DNA from 2 places in the Streptomyces sp. NPDC002403 genome. Region 2 is predicted to be linked to the other one. Evidence: riboswitches for the same ligand, from Rfam matches in the RefSeq annotation. Region 2 holds a riboswitch; the other holds the start of a gene.
What was found. Region 2 has a riboswitch for cobalamin ahead of ACWCPY_RS15045 (ribonucleoside-diphosphate reductase subunit alpha). Riboswitches for the same ligand answer to the same signal wherever they lie in the genome.

Region 1 (7,406 bases), on a different contig from region 2:
GCCAGGAAGGGCTTGTCGACCTGGGACCGCGCGGAGTGCAGATCGAGGTGTCCGACGGCGAGCTTCGACAGTTTCGCGAACCCGCCGCAGACCGTCAGCCGGTCCACCGGGTGACGGCGTACGTACTTCAGCACCGCGCCCGCGAAGTCCCCCATGTCGAGCAGCGCGAGCTCCGGCAGCCCGTACTCGGACACCACGGTCCTCTCCGAGGTGGACCCCGTGCACCCGGCCACGTGCGTGTGCCCGGCGGCACGGGCCACGTCCACACCGCGTCGGATCGAGTCGATCCACGCCGAGCAGGAGTACGGCACCACGACACCGGTCGTGCCGAGGATCGACAGACCGCCCAGGATGCCGAGGCGCGGGTTCCAGGTGGAGCGGGCGATCTCCTCGCCGTCGTCCACCGAAACGGTCACCTCGACGTCCCCCGAACCCCGGTGCTCCGCGGCGACCCGCGCGATGTGGTCACGGAGCATCTGCCGCGGCACAGGGTTGATCGCGGGTTCCCCGATGTCGAGCGGCAGCCCGGGAAGAGTGACGGTGCCCACGCCGGGCCCGGCCCGGAACACCACACCCGAGCCCGGCGGCAGCCGACGTACGGTCACCCGGATCAGAGCGCCGTGCGTCACATCCGGGTCGTCGCCCGCGTCCTTGACCACCCCGGCCGTCGCCCGCCCCTCGGCCAGCTCCTCCACCGCCAGCGCGAAAGCGGGTGTCTGCCCCTTGGGTAGGGTGATCGTCACCGGGTCGGGGAAGTCGCCCGTCAGCAGGGCCGTGTACGCGGCGGTCGCCGCCGCGGTCGCACAGGCGCCGGTGGTCCAGCCGGACCGCAGTCCGGTGTGCTTCAGCTGGGCGCTGCGCCCGCCCTCAGTCTCACCCATGGATGGATCCGATGCATGTACTCGTACTCGGCGGCACCACGGAGGCCCGTCGTCTCGCCGAGTTGCTGGTGGAAGTGCTCCCGGCCGGTGCCGGGCTGACGAGTTCGCTCGCCGGACGCGTCTCCGGCCCGAGGCTCCCGCCGGGCGAGGTCCGCATCGGTGGCTTCGGCGGAGCCGACGGGCTCGGCGCATGGCTGCGCACGCACCAGGTGGACGCGCTCATCGACGCCACCCATCCTTTCGCCGGGACGATCAGTTTCAACGCGGCCGCGGCCGCCGCTGCCGCCCATGTTCCCCTGCTCGCCGTGCGCCGTCCCGGGTGGGTGCCCGGCGTGGGCGACGACTGGCATCCGGCCGGTTCCCTCGCCGAGGCGGCGGCGGCCCTGCCCGCGCTGGGGCGGCGCGTGTTCCTCACGACGGGGCGGATGGGGCTGGCCGCCTTCGCCGGCCTGGACGAGCTGTGGTTCCTGATGCGTTCGGTGGACGCCCCCGAACCGCCGTACCCCGCCAGGATGGAAGTCCTGCTCGACCGGGGCCCGTTCACCCTGGACGGAGAGCGCGAGCTGATCCGCCGTCATCGCATCGACGTCGTCGTCACGAAGGACAGCGGAGGCGCCGCCACAGCACCGAAACTCACCGCCGCCCGCGAGGCGCGGATCCCGGTGGTGGTGGTGCGGCGGCCGCCCGTGCCCGAGGGCATCGAGGTCGTCGAAGGCCCGGAACCCGCCGTGGAGTGGCTCCGCGAACACGTCCTCCACCGCGGGTAGCACCGGCCGTCCCGGCTCAGGCCTCCGGATAGCGGCGCGGCGTCCAGACGATCTGCTGCCCGTCACCGCGCCGCACCCAGCGGGTCTGCGAGGACCCGACGAGCAGGATCGTGCGCATGTCGACCTCGGCCGGGTCGAGATCGCCCAGCCGTACGGTCCGTACCTGCTCGGCGGGCCCGCCCACGTCGCGGCCGAGAACCACGGGGGTGTCCGGCGAGCGGTGTTCGAGCAGCAGGTCACGGGCCTTGCCGACCTGCCAGGTACGACTGCGTGACCCGGGGTTGTACAGCGCGAGCACCAGATCCGCCGTCGCCGCCGCGCGCAGCCGCTCCGCGATCACCTCCCACGGCTTGAGCCGGTCCGAGAGCGATATCGTCGCGTAGTCGTGGCCCAGCGGCGCACCCGCCCGGGCCGCGGCGGCGTTGGCGGCCGTCACCCCCGGCAGTACCCGCACCGGCACCTGCGCGTACTCGTCCTGCGAGGCCACCTCCAGGACGGCCGTCGCCATGGCGAAGACCCCGGGGTCGCCGCCGGACACCACGGCCACCCGCCGCCCGCGCCGGGCCAGGTCGAGGGCGAACTCGGCACGCTCCGACTCCACCTTGTTGTCCGAGCCGTGGCGCACCTGCCCCGGCCGGACCGGCACCCGGTCCAGATAGGTGGTGTAGCCGACCAGGTCGTCGGCTGCGGCCAGCGCCCCACGCGTCTCGGGGGTCAGCCACAGCGGCCCGGCCGGTCCGGTGCCGACCACGGTCACCTCGCCGCCCTCCGGGGCACGCTCGGGGCGCGCCGCCCCCACCCTGCTGGGCAGGACCGCGACCGCGAAGTACGGCACCGAATCGGCGTCGACCCCGGTCAGTTCGCCCACGCGTTCCCCGGCCATCGTGGCGCGCTCCACGTAACGCGCCTCGGGCAGCCGCCCGGACGTCTCGAAGGCGCGGCGCACGGCGGGGAACGTACGTCCCAGCTTCATGACCACGGCGGCGTCGGTGGCGGCGAGACGGGCGGTCAGCTCCTCCTCGGGCAGGGTGCCGGGCAGGATGGTCAGCACCTCCTCGCCCTCGACGAGCGGGGTCCCGAGCCGCGCGGCGGCCGCGCTCACCGAGGTGACGCCCGGGATCACCTCGGTCGGGTAGCGGTCGGCGAGCCGCTTGTGCATGTGCATGTACGAGCCGTAGAAGAGCGGGTCGCCCTCGGCCAGCACCGCGACCGTGCGGCCGGCGTCCAGATGCGCCGCCAGACGGGCCGCCGCCTCGGCGTAGAACTCCTCCATCGCCCCCCGGTACCCGCCGGGGTGGTCCGTGGTCTCCGTCGTGACGGGGTAGACCAGCTGCTCCTCGACATGGTCGGCACGGATGTGCTTCGCCGCGATGGACCGGGCGATGGACCGTCCGTGCCGGGCGCTGTGGTACGCGACGACATCGGCCTCGGCGATGATCTCCACCGCGCGTACGGTCATCAGGGCCGGATCGCCGGGGCCGAGCCCGACCCCGTACAGCCGGCCCGTCTTCTGCTCGCTCACGTCTACTCCTCCTCGCTGGCGATCGCGTTGAGGGCGGCTGCCGCGATGGCGCTGCCGCCGCGACGGCCCCGGACGATCAGGTGCTCCAGTCCGGAGGGGTGCGCGGCCAGGGCGTCCTTGGACTCGGCGGCACCGATGAAGCCGACCGGCACACCGATGACCGCGGCGGGGCGCGGCGCGCCCTCCTCGATCATCTCCAGCAGCCGGAACAGCGCGGTCGGTGCGTTCCCGACGGCGACGACCGCGCCTTCCATCCGGTCGCGCCACAGCTCCAGGGCGGCTGCGCTGCGCGTGGTGCCCAACTCCTTCGCGAGCCCGGGCACCGCCGGGTCGGACAGGGTGCACACCACCTCGTTGTCCGCGGGCAGCCGCTTGCGGGTGACACCGCTGGCGACCATGGCCACATCGCACAGGATGGGCGCGCCGGCCCGCAGAGCGGCGCGGGCGCGGGCGACCGCGTCCGGAGTGAAAGCGAGATCACGGACGAGATCGACCATCCCGCAGGCGTGGATCATGCGGACCGCGACCTGGCTCACATCGGCGGGCAGGCCTGCGAGATCCGCCTCCGCGCGGATCGTGGCGAAGGACTGGCGATAGATCGCCGGTCCGTCCTTCTCGTACTGGTGCACAGTGCTTTCGCTCTCTTCCTCGGGCGTGCAACGTCGGGTACAGGGGAGTGGGCGTACGGGGGTCAGCCGCGCCCGCGGCGGGCCGCGGCCACCGCCGCGGCGAGACCGCCGGGGCTGTCGGGGACGCTCACGGGAGCGCCCCGCTCCTCGCCCCGCACAAGGGAGATCCGGTGCCCGTCAGGGGTGGCGACGACATCGACCCACTCGCCGCGGGGGTGCCCGCAGCGGCGTTCGCACCCGGACCAGTACACCGGCAGCAGCCCCGCGCCCCCCACCGAGGCCGCCGCCCGGGCCCGCACATCGGCCAGCGACTTCGCACAGCCGGGCCGGCCGATACAGGCACCCACCCCGGTCCAGGGGGAGTCGGGGCCGACGACGAGACCGGTGGCCCCCAACTCGTCCAGCGACCGGGCGGCCTGCCGCCGCTCCACCCCCGGTACGACGACCCCGCGCCACGGCGTCAGCCTCAACTCACCGGCGCCCCGGTGACGGGCCGTCTCCGTCAGCGACCGCCACTGCGCCGGGGCGATGCGCCCCAGGGGGATGCCGACCGACAGGGCGGTTCCGTCCCGTGGGCCGGTCACGACGCCGGGGGCGGGGCCGTCAGAGTTCGACGGACAGGCGCGGTCCTCGGTGGATTCGGTGCCGGGCCCTGCCTCCCGCAACCGTCGTACGACCTCTTCGAGGAGGGATCCGGCGCCGCCGGGCAGATCCGGTACACGCCAGGCGCCGGTGCCCGACGCCTGCTCCAGGAAGGTCTCGGCCGCCAGGAGGGCGGCCCGCGGCGCCCGTGCGCCCGGTATCCGTGCGGTGGCCGGGGCCGTGCCGATCCGCAGCAGCGCCGTCCCGTCGTCCTGCGCCAGCAGCGTCACATCGCCGCCCAGCGCGTCCACATCGCCACGGCCGTCGTCGAGTACGAACAGGAACCTGCCCGACAGACCCGCCGTCCCTCCGCCCGCGCACAGCAGCGCGTCCAGTTCGGAAAGCCAGGGGCCGACGTCCCGCGCGCCCCGGCCGTCGAGTCCCGAGAGCGGTGAAGCCACGATGTTGCGTATCCGCTCGTGCCGAGCGGAGGGCAACAGCCCCGCCTCTCCCAGCCGGTCGGCCAGTTCGGCTCCGCAGTCCGGACCCAGCCCGCGCAACTGGACGTTGCCGCGCGATGTGAGATGCAACTCACCATCGCCCAGACTCTCCGACAGCGCCCCCAGGGCTTCTGCCTGCACCGCCGTCAGCAGACCGCCGGGAACCCGGACACGGGCCAGCCGGCCGTCGTCCGCCCGGTGCAGCCGAAGCGTGCCGGGGCAGGCGTCACCGCGGTCCCGGGCAGAGGCGTCTCCCGGCGGTGAAGGCGAAGTGGCAGGTCGGGGCATGGCGGCGAGCATACCGACCATCCGACCGGATCCGTATGTCCTCCATCGGTTGACCGGCCCTTACTATGCCTACTGACGAGCCATCCGGCACGTCGTCGCCACAGACGGCGACAGGGGAGGAAGTCCGGTGCGATTCCGGCACGGTCCCGCCACTGTGAGCCCGGCCACGGCCTGGCAAGTCAGGAACTCCCTTCCCCGAACACTCGAACCCGTTCGAGCAGGGGAGCCTCATTCCGACACCGCCCGGGGCGTGGACACCCCGAGGAAGGCCCGACGCTGCATGATCCTGCTCCTGTCGACGTCCGACACCGACCTGCTCAGTGCCCGCGCCTCGGACGGCCCGGTCCCCTACCGCTACGCCAACCCCTCCCGGCTCCCGCTCCAGGACCTGCCCGAGCTGCTCGACGGCGTCGACCTCGTCGTCGTACGCCTCCTCGGCGGCGTACGCGCCTGGCAGGACGGCCTCGACCAAGTCCTCGCCACCGGACGCCCCGTCGTCGTCCTCACCGGCGAACAGGCCCCCGACGCCCAGCTGATGGCCGCCTCCACGGTCCCCATCGGCATCGCCGCCGAGGCCCACGCCTACCTGGCCCACGGCGGCCCCGCCAACCTGGACCAGCTCGCCCGCTTCCTCTCCGACACCGTGCTGCTCACCGGCCACGGCTTCGCACCGCCCGCCCCGGCACCCTCCTGGGGCCCGCTGGAGCGCACCCCCCGGCGCACCGACGGCCCGGTCGTCGCCGTGCTCTACTACCGCGCCCACCACATGAGCGGCAACACCGCGTTCGTCGAGGCGCTCTGCCGTGCCGTCGAGGACGCCGGCGCCCGCGCGCTGCCGCTGTACGTCGCCTCGCTGCGCACCCCCGAGGCCGAACTCATCGAAGAGCTGCGCGCCGCCGACGCGATCGTGACCACCGTCCTCGCCGCGGGCGGCACCCGGCCCGCCGAGGCCTCGGCAGGCGGCGACGACGAGTCCTGGGACGCGGGCGTCCTCAGCGGCCTCGACGTACCCATCCTGCAGGCCCTCTGCCTCACCGGTTCACGCACCGACTGGGAGGACAACGACGAGGGCGTCTCCCCGCTCGACGCCGCCAGCCAGATCGCGGTCCCCGAGTTCGACGGCCGCCTGATCACCGTGCCGTTCTCGTTCAAGGAGATCGACGAGGACGGCCTGCCCGCGTACGTCGCCGACACCGAGCGCGCCGCCCGCGTCGCCGGGATCGCCGTGCGCCACGCCCGGCTGCGCCACATCCCGGCCGCCGAGAAGCGGATCGCGCTCGTCCTGTCCGCGTACCCGACCAAGCACTCCCGGATCGGCAACGCCGTCGGCCTCGACACCCCGGCCAGCGCCGTCGCCCTGCTGCGCCGACTCCGCGCCGAGGGATACGACTTCGGCACGCGGGAAGTCCCCGGCCTCGTGTCGGGCGACGGCGACGAGCTGATCCGCGCGCTGATCGAGGCGGGCGGCCACGACCAGGAGTGGCTCACCGAGGAGCAGCTGGCCCGCAACCCGGTCCGCATCCCGGCCGCCGACTACCGGCGCTGGTACGCGACCCTCCCGGCCGAGCTCCGCGAAGCCGTCGAGCGGCACTGGGGCCCCGCCCCGGGCGAGATGTTCGTGGACCGGTCGGCCAACCCGGACGGCGACATCGTGCTCGCCGCCCTGCGCCACGGCAATCTGCTCATCCTCATCCAGCCGCCGCGCGGCTTCGGCGAGAACCCGATCGCGATCTACCACGACCCCGATCTGCCGCCCTCGCACCACTACCTGGCCGCCTACCGCTGGATCGCCGCCCGGGCCGACGACAACGGCTTCGGCGCCGACGCGATGATCCACCTCGGCAAGCACGGCAACCTGGAGTGGCTGCCCGGCAAGAACGCAGGCCTCTCCGCCGCCTGCGGCCCCGACGCCGCCCTCGGCGACCTCCCGCTGGTCTACCCGTTCCTGGTCAACGACCCGGGCGAGGGGACACAGGCCAAGCGGCGCGTCCACGCCACCCTCGTGGACCACCTGGTACCGCCGATGGCACGCGCCGACAGCTACGGGGACATCGCCCGCCTCGAACAACTCCTGGACGAGCACGCCCAGATCGCGGCGATGGACCCGGCGAAGCTCCCGGCGATCCGCGCACAGATCTGGACCCTGATCCAGGCCGCCAAGCTCGACCACGACCTGGGACTCGAGGACCGTCCGGAGGACGAGGGCTTCGACGAGTTCATCATGCATCTCGACGGCT
Region 2 (7,406 bases):
ACCATCGAGGTGTAGTACGCGAGCGCCTCGGGCCGGGAGATGTCGAGCCGGGGCGGGGAGGAGACCCCGTTCCTGTCCTTGAGCTGGAGCTCCGGGTGGTTCTCCAGATAGGTGTCCATGTGGCCGGGGGAGTTGATCTCCGGCACCAGCTCGATGTGGTACTTCTTCGCCAGCGCGGCCAGGGTGCGGACCTGCGGCTTGGTGTAGTAGCCCCAGAACGCCGACGCCGGGTCGGTGTCGCTCCTGACCTTGGCCTCGATCCACAGCTGGTTGAGCTTCTGGGACGCCATGTCCTTCATCAGCCGCTCGAACCACGGGAGCGACACATTGATGTAGCAGGCGCAGACACCGACGCCGCGCTCCCGGTACGCCGGAACGTCGGTGGCCGAGCCGCGTGCGGCCCTGCCGTCGTCGTTCAGCAGCTGGAGGACCGTCCGGGAGCCGTAGAAGACACCGGTGGAGGTCGCGGCCGTGACCGTGACCCGGTCGCCGACATCGAGCCGGTAGCCCTCCGCGCCCAACGAGCCCTTCAGGGAGGGGTCCTGGCGCAGCACGACATCGCCGGGGCGGGCCGCCGCGAGGCCCCGGGCCACCGGGGCCCGCCCGGTGGCCAGCTCATCGGCGAAACGGCGCGCGTCGGCGGTCGTACGGCTGTCGCGCACCCCGTCCAGCACGATCCGCGCCCGGTCGGTCAGGGTGAACTCACCCTCTCCGGGCTGCCACTGCCGCAGCGAGGGCAGCACTTCGGGCGGGGGCGCGGCGGTGGGGGTGTTCTCGGCCGAGGCGCTCTGCCAGGGCAGCAGCGCGGCGGCGAGCGCGGCCACCACGGCCCCCGTGGTCCTTCGTCCTGTCTTCCGTATGTCCATGCGACCGACCCTCCTGGGCCGGCCGGGCCGCGGTCCATGGACGGGAGTGGCGAGCGGTTGGACGATTGATCCGACGTCAGATCTTCTGCAGATCAAGCGACTTCGACCATCGCGCCCGGACCGCGGAAGGTGCGCCGGTACGCGTTCGGCGTGGTGCTCAAGGAGCGTACGAACTGGTGGCGCAGTGCGGCGGCGGTCCCGAAGCCGGTGCGCCCCGCGATCGTGTCCACCGTTTCATCGGACGTCTCCAGCAGATGCTGCGCCAGCAGCACCCGCTGGCGCAGCAGCCAGCGGTACGGAGTGGTGCCCGTCTCCTGCTGGAAGCGGCGGGCGAAGGTGCGCGGCGACATGTGGGCCTGGGCGGCGAGCTGCTCGACGGTCATCTCCTGGTCGAGGTGGCGCTCCATCCAGACGAGCGTCTCGCCGACGGTGTCGCAGGAGGTGCGGGGCAGTGGCCGCTCGATGTACTGCGCCTGGCCGCCGTCCCGGTGCGGCGGCACCACCATGCGGCGGGCGATCGCGTTGGCGGCATCGGGGCCGTACGCCTGCCGGACCAGGTGCAGACAGGCGTCGATCCCGGCCGCCGTGCCCGCCGAGGTGATGACCTGGCCCTCGTCCACGTACAGCACATCGGGCTCGACGACGGCCCGGGGGAAGCGGCGCGCCAGTTCCGCGGCGTGGCGCCAGTGGGTGGTGCAGCGGCGCCCGTCCAGCAGTCCGGCCGCGCCGAGGACGTACGCGCCGGAGCAGACGCTCATCACCCTGGCCCCCCGGTCCACCGCCCGGCGCAGCGCGTCGAGGACCTCCTCGGGGTACTCCCGCTCCCTGAAGTGGCTGCCGGCCGGCACGGCGATGAGGTCGGCCTCCTCCAGGCGGTCGAGGCCGTACGGCGTACTGATGGTGAAGCCTGCGTGGGTCCGGAGCACCGGGCCCTCGGCGGAGACCACGGCGAAGTCGTGGACCGGCAGGCCCTGATCGCTGCGGTCGAGTCCGAAGACCTCGCACAGCACACCCAGTTCGAAGGGGTGGACCTCGTCGAGCAGCAGAGCGGCGACATTTTTCAGCATGGCACCAGTGTGGCAGTAATTCGATGGTCCATGACAGTCCTGCCACTGCCGCAATCCGGCCGCGCGGACGAGAGTGGAGCCATGAACACATTCCAGAACGTCCTGGGCACAGCCGCACTCATCGCTCTCGTCCTGCTGCCCGCCCTCGCCGGGCTCGCCCGCGAGCGTCGCATCGACCGCGAGCTGCGCGCCGCGGAACGGGCCCGGAGCGACGGACCACCGGAGACGGCGGACGCCGCGCGGCCGGTCACGGCTGCGCGGCGCCCCTACCTCAGAAGCTGGGCCAGGATCTAGGGTCTAGAAGTCGTCGTCGAAGGCGACCGAGCCCTCCACCGCCACCTGGTACGCGGACGGCCGGCGCTCGAAGAAGTTCGTCAGCTCCTGCACGCCCTGGAGCTCCATGAACGAGAACGGGTTCTCGGAGCCGTAGACCGCCGGGAAGCCGAGCCGGGTGAGCCGCTGGTCGGCGACGCACTCCAGGTACTGCCGCATCGACTCGGTGTTCATACCGGGCAGCCCGTCGCCGCACAGATCGCGGCCGAACTGCAGCTCCGCGGCCACGGCCTCCTTCAGCATGTCGGTGACCTGCTGCTGGAGCTCGTCGTCGAAGAGGTCCGGCTCCTCCTTGCGGACGGTGTCCACGACCTCGAACGCGAAGTTCATGTGCATCGTCTCGTCACGGAACACCCAGTTGGTGCCCGTGGCGAGACCGTGCAGCAGACCCCGCGAGCGGAACCAGTAGACGTACGCGAACGCGCCGTAGAAGAACAGCCCCTCGATGCACGCCGCGAAGCAGATCAGGTTCAGCAGGAACCGGCGGCGGTCGGCCTTCGTCTCCAGCCGCTCGATCTTCTCGACCGAGTCCATCCACTTGAAGCAGAACTGCGCCTTCTCACGGATGGAGGGGATCTCCTCGACCGCGTCGAACGCGGCGGCGCGGTCCTCCGGGTCGGGCAGATAGGTGTCCAGCAGCGTCAGATAGAACTGGACGTGCACGGCCTCCTCGAAGAGCTGCCGCGACAGGTACAGCCGCGCCTCGGGGGAGTTGATGTGCTTGTACAGCGTCAGCACGAGGTTGTTGGAGACGATCGAGTCGCCCGTCGCGAAGAACGCGACCAGCCGGCCGATCATGTGCTGCTCGCCGGGGGACAGCTTGGCGAGGTCGGCGACGTCGGAGTGCAGATCGACCTCCTCCACCGTCCAGGTGTTCTTGATCGCGTCGCGGTAGCGCTCGTAGAAGTCCGGGTAGCGCATGGGCCGCAGGGTCAGTTCGAAGCCCGGGTCGAGCAGGTTCTTCTCGGATTCGGTGGTGCTCATTACTGGCAGGCCTCGCAGGACTCGGGGTTTTCGAGGGAGCAGGCGATCGCGTCCGCGTCGGGCGCCGAAGCCTGCTGTACGGGAATGGGGGCGGCGGTCGCGGCCTGGCCGGAGGCGGCACGGGCGATCCGGGTCGCCGGGCGCGAGCGCAGATAGTACGTCGTCTTCAGCCCCTGCTTCCAGGCGTACGCGTACATCGAGGAGAGCTTGCCGATCGTCGGCGTCTCCAGGAACAGGTTCAGCGACTGGCTCTGGTCCAGGAACGGCGTACGGGCCGCCGCCATGTCGATCAGACCGCGCTGCGGGATCTCCCACGCCGTGCGGTACAGCGCCCGCACCTCTTCCGGGATCCAGGCGAAGCCCTGCACCGAGCCGCTGGCGTCGCGCAGCGCCTCACGGGTGCGGGCGTCCCACACCCCGAGCTGCTTCAGCTCATCGACCAGATACGCGTTGACCTGGAGGAACTCACCGCTGAGCGTCTCGCGCTTGAAGAGGTTGGAGACCTGCGGCTCGATGCACTCGTAGACCCCCGCGATCGAGGCGATCGTCGCCGTCGGCGCGATGGCGAGCAGCAGCGAGTTGCGCATCCCGCTCCTCGCGACGCGGGCGCGCAGCGCCTCCCACCGCTCGGGCCAGTTCAGCTCGGTGTCGTAGTGGTCGGGGTGCAGCACACCGCGTGCCGCCCGCGTCTGCGACCAGGCGGGCAGCGGTCCGGACCGCTCGGCGAGCTCGCAGGACGACTCGTACGCGGCGAGCATGATCCGCTCGGAGATCTTCGTGGAGAGCGCGCGGGCCTCGGGGGAGTCGAAGGGCAGCCGCAGCTTGAAGAAGACGTCCTGGAGGCCCATGGCGCCCAGACCCACCGGGCGCCACTTCGCGTTGGAGCGGCCGGCCTGCTCGGTCGGGTAGAAGTTGATGTCGACGACCCGGTCCAGGAAGGTCACGGCGGTGCGGACGGTGGCGTCCAGCCGCTCCCAGTCGATGCCACCGTCGGCGACGAACGCGCCGAGGTTGACCGAGCCCAGGTTGCAGACCGCCGTCTCGCCGTCGTCGGTGACTTCGAGGATCTCGGTGCACAGATTCGACGAGTGGACGACGGTGCCCGGCTCGGCGGTCTGGTTCGCGGTCCGGTTGGAGGCGTCCTTGAACGTCATCCAGCCCTGGCCGGTCTGCGCGAGGGTGCGCATCATCCGGCCGTACAGCTCGCGGGCCGGGATCGACTTGCGGGCCAGCCCCTGGGCCTCGGCGGCCCGGTACGCGGCGTCGAACTCGTCGCCCCACAGATCGACGAGGCCGGGTACGTCGGCGGGCGAGAACAGCGACCAGTCGCCGTCCGCGTCGACCCGGCGCATGAACTCGTCCGGGATCCAGTGGGCCAGGTTGAGGTTGTGCGTACGCCGCTGGTCCTCGCCCGTGTTGTCGCGCAGCTCCAGGAACTCCTCGATGTCCGCGTGCCAGGTCTCCAGGTAGACGGCGGCGGCGCCCTTGCGGCGGCCCCCCTGGTTGACCGCGGCGACGGAGGCGTCCAGCGTCTTCAGGAACGGCACGATGCCGTTGGAGTGCCCGTTGGTGCCGCGGATCAGCGAACCGCGGGAGCGGATGCGGGAGTACGAGAGACCGATGCCGCCCGCGTGCTTGGAGAGCCGGGCCACCTGGTGGTAGCGGTCGTAGATCGAGTCGAGCTCGTCCAGCGGGGAGTCCAGCAGGTAGCAGGAGGACATCTGCGGGTGCCGGGTGCCGGAGTTGAAGAGCGTGGGGGAGGAGGGGAGGTAGTCGAGCCGGCTCATCAGCCCGTACAGCGCCGCCACTTCGTCCACGGCGCGCTGCGAGTCGTCCTCGGCGAGCCCGGACGCGACCCGCAGCATGAAGTGCTGGGGCGTCTCGACGACCTGGCGGGTGTGCGGGTGGCGCAGCAGATAGCGGCTGTGCAGGGTCCGCAGCCCGAAGTAGCCGAAGCGGTCGTCCGCGCCGTCGGCGAGCGAACGCTCCACCAGCGCGTCGAGGGCGGCCGCGTGGCGGGCGACGAACGCGGCGGTACGGTCCGCGATCAGGCCCTCGCGGTGCCCGACGGCGACCGAGGCGGAGAAGGAGACCGCGCCCTGCCCGGCCGCCTCGTCCGCGATGGTGAGGGTCAGGAGCCGGGCGGCGAGCCGGGAGTAGGCGGGGTCCTCGGAGATCAGGCCCGCGGCGGCCTCGGTGGCCAGCGAACGCAGCTCCGCCTCGTCCGCCCGGGCGCTGCGGCCGCGCAGCGCGGCGGCGGCGACCCGGCCGGGGTCGGTGTCGGGCAGATCGGCGGTGAGGTCGGTCAGGGTCCGCAGCAGTGCGGTCCCCGGTCCGTCCTGTGCGGCTGCCTCGGACTCGGCTGCTGCGGACGCGGCGACTGAAGCCGGATCGGCTGGCGCGATGGTCACGTGGTGCTCTCCCTCGCTCGGCTCGGGGCCGGCGGGGAACGGGGCAGCCCTGCGGACGCGCAGACCCGGGGCAGGGCAGCGCTCCGCACGGCGTCCACCGGCCCAACCGCGAGGCCCGGACGTCTGGGCATCCGGTTCGGTCGAGCCGGATGCGCTGCCGGCAGGTCATCGGACTGACTCGGGGGTGCACAAAAGCGCACTGAATACACCGTTGCGGGACAGTTCCGGATTCGCACCGGATTCCCCTGCGGCGACAGCGAGGAAGAGCATACATGTGGGGGCTGCCCGATGAGGCAGCCCCCACATGTTGTGTCGCGTCGACCGGGCCGGACCCACAGAACGAGCCGTACGGCCCTTTCCCGGGCCGGGCGACCCGATCACGCCGACGGCCCGCCGCGCCCCGCTGGAGGGGGCTCGACGGGCCGTGGGCGCGGATCGTCAGTGGCCGCCCGGCGCCCCCGCCGTGGCCGGCGGGAGTTCCGCCTCGACGCCTGGGTCGCCCGCGTCGGCGGTGTAGTCGGCCGGGGAGGTCTCGTCGATCCCGGCGGGCGCCTTCACGGCGTTCAGGACGAAGGTCAGCACCACCGTCACGACCACGTTCAGCACGAACGCGGTGAGGCCGATGTAGCCGATCTCGCCGATGCCGGGGATCTCCGCGGACGAGCCGCCGAAGTGCTTCTGGGTCGGCGAGGCGACCCCGTACGCGGCCACCGTCCCGTACACCATGCCGACCGCCCAGCCCGCGAGCAGCGCCCAGCGGTGGAACCAGCGGGTGAACAGGCCGCCGACCAGGGCCGGCATCGTCTGGAGGATCCAGATGCCGCCGAGCAGCTGGAAGTTGATCGCGACCGTCTTGTCCATGGTGAGGACGAAGGCGAGCGCGCCGACCTTGACCAGCAGCGACACCAGCTTGGAGACCTTGGTCTCCTGCTCCGGGGTCGCGTCCGGCTTCAGGAAGTCCTTGTAGATGTTGCGGGTGAAGAGGTTCGCCGCGGCGATCGACATGATCGCGGCGGGCACCAGCGCGCCGATGCCGATGGCGGCGAACGCGACGCCCGCGAACCAGTCCGGGAACATGTTCTCGAACAGCTGCGGGATGGCCAGCTGCCCGTTGTCCACCTTGATCCCGGCGGCGATGGCCATGAAGCCGAGCAGCGCCAGCAGGCCCAGCATCAGCGAGTACAGCGGCAGGATCGTGGTGTTGCGCCGGATCACATTGCGGCTGCGGCTGGAGAGCGTCGCCGTGATCGAGTGCGGATACATGAACAGCGCCAGCGCCGAGCCCAGCGCCAGGGTGGCGTAACCCCACTGGCCCGCCTCGCCCGGCGCGAGCGCGCCACGCGGTTTGCCGGTGGCCGGGTTGGTCTGCGAGAACGCCTCGCCCGCCTTGGCGAAGATGTCGTCGAAGCCGCCCAGCTTGATCGGGATGTAGATGATCGCCACCGCGATGACCAGGTAGATCAGCCCGTCCTTGACGAAGGCGATCAGCGCGGGTGCCCGCAGTCCGGACGAGTAGGTGTACGCGGCGAGCACCGCGAACGCGATCAGCAGCGGCAGGTCCTTGACGAACCAGTGGGTGTTCTCGCCGCCGCCGACGCCCATCACGTCCAGCACCGCCTGGATGCCGACGAGCTGGAGCGCGATGTACGGCATCGTGGCGAGGATGCCCGTGACGGCGACCGCCAGCGACAGGCCCTTGGAGCCGAAGCGCCCGCGCACGAAGTCCGAGGTGGTGACGTACCCGT

Region 1: it holds a riboswitch for cobalamin, as region 2 does, so the genes downstream of both, cobN (cobaltochelatase subunit CobN) here and ACWCPY_RS15045 (ribonucleoside-diphosphate reductase subunit alpha) in region 2, are expected to answer to the same signal.

The regions. Positions count from the first base shown of each region.
Region 1 is NZ_JBSFBQ010000003.1:233,802-241,207, forward strand. Features, by position in the region: gene ACWCPY_RS05685 (cobalt-precorrin-5B (C(1))-methyltransferase) at 1-881, opposite strand, end outside; gene ACWCPY_RS05690 (cobalt-precorrin-6A reductase) at 893-1,648, shown strand; gene ACWCPY_RS05695 (precorrin-2 C(20)-methyltransferase) at 1,665-3,170, opposite strand; gene ACWCPY_RS05700 (precorrin-8X methylmutase) at 3,173-3,799, opposite strand; gene cobG (precorrin-3B synthase) at 3,862-5,181, opposite strand; adenosylcobalamin (AdoCbl) riboswitch at 5,282-5,362, shown strand; gene cobN (cobaltochelatase subunit CobN) at 5,450-7,406, shown strand, end outside.
Region 2 is NZ_JBSFBQ010000011.1:2,038-9,443, forward strand. Features, by position in the region: gene ACWCPY_RS15025 (family 20 glycosylhydrolase) at 1-866, opposite strand, end outside; gene ACWCPY_RS15030 (GlxA family transcriptional regulator) at 959-1,933, opposite strand; gene ACWCPY_RS15035 (hypothetical protein) at 2,015-2,227, shown strand; gene ACWCPY_RS15040 (ribonucleotide-diphosphate reductase subunit beta) at 2,231-3,250, opposite strand; gene ACWCPY_RS15045 (ribonucleoside-diphosphate reductase subunit alpha) at 3,250-5,661, opposite strand; cobalamin riboswitch at 5,804-5,939, opposite strand; gene mctP (monocarboxylate uptake permease MctP) at 6,100-7,406, opposite strand, start outside.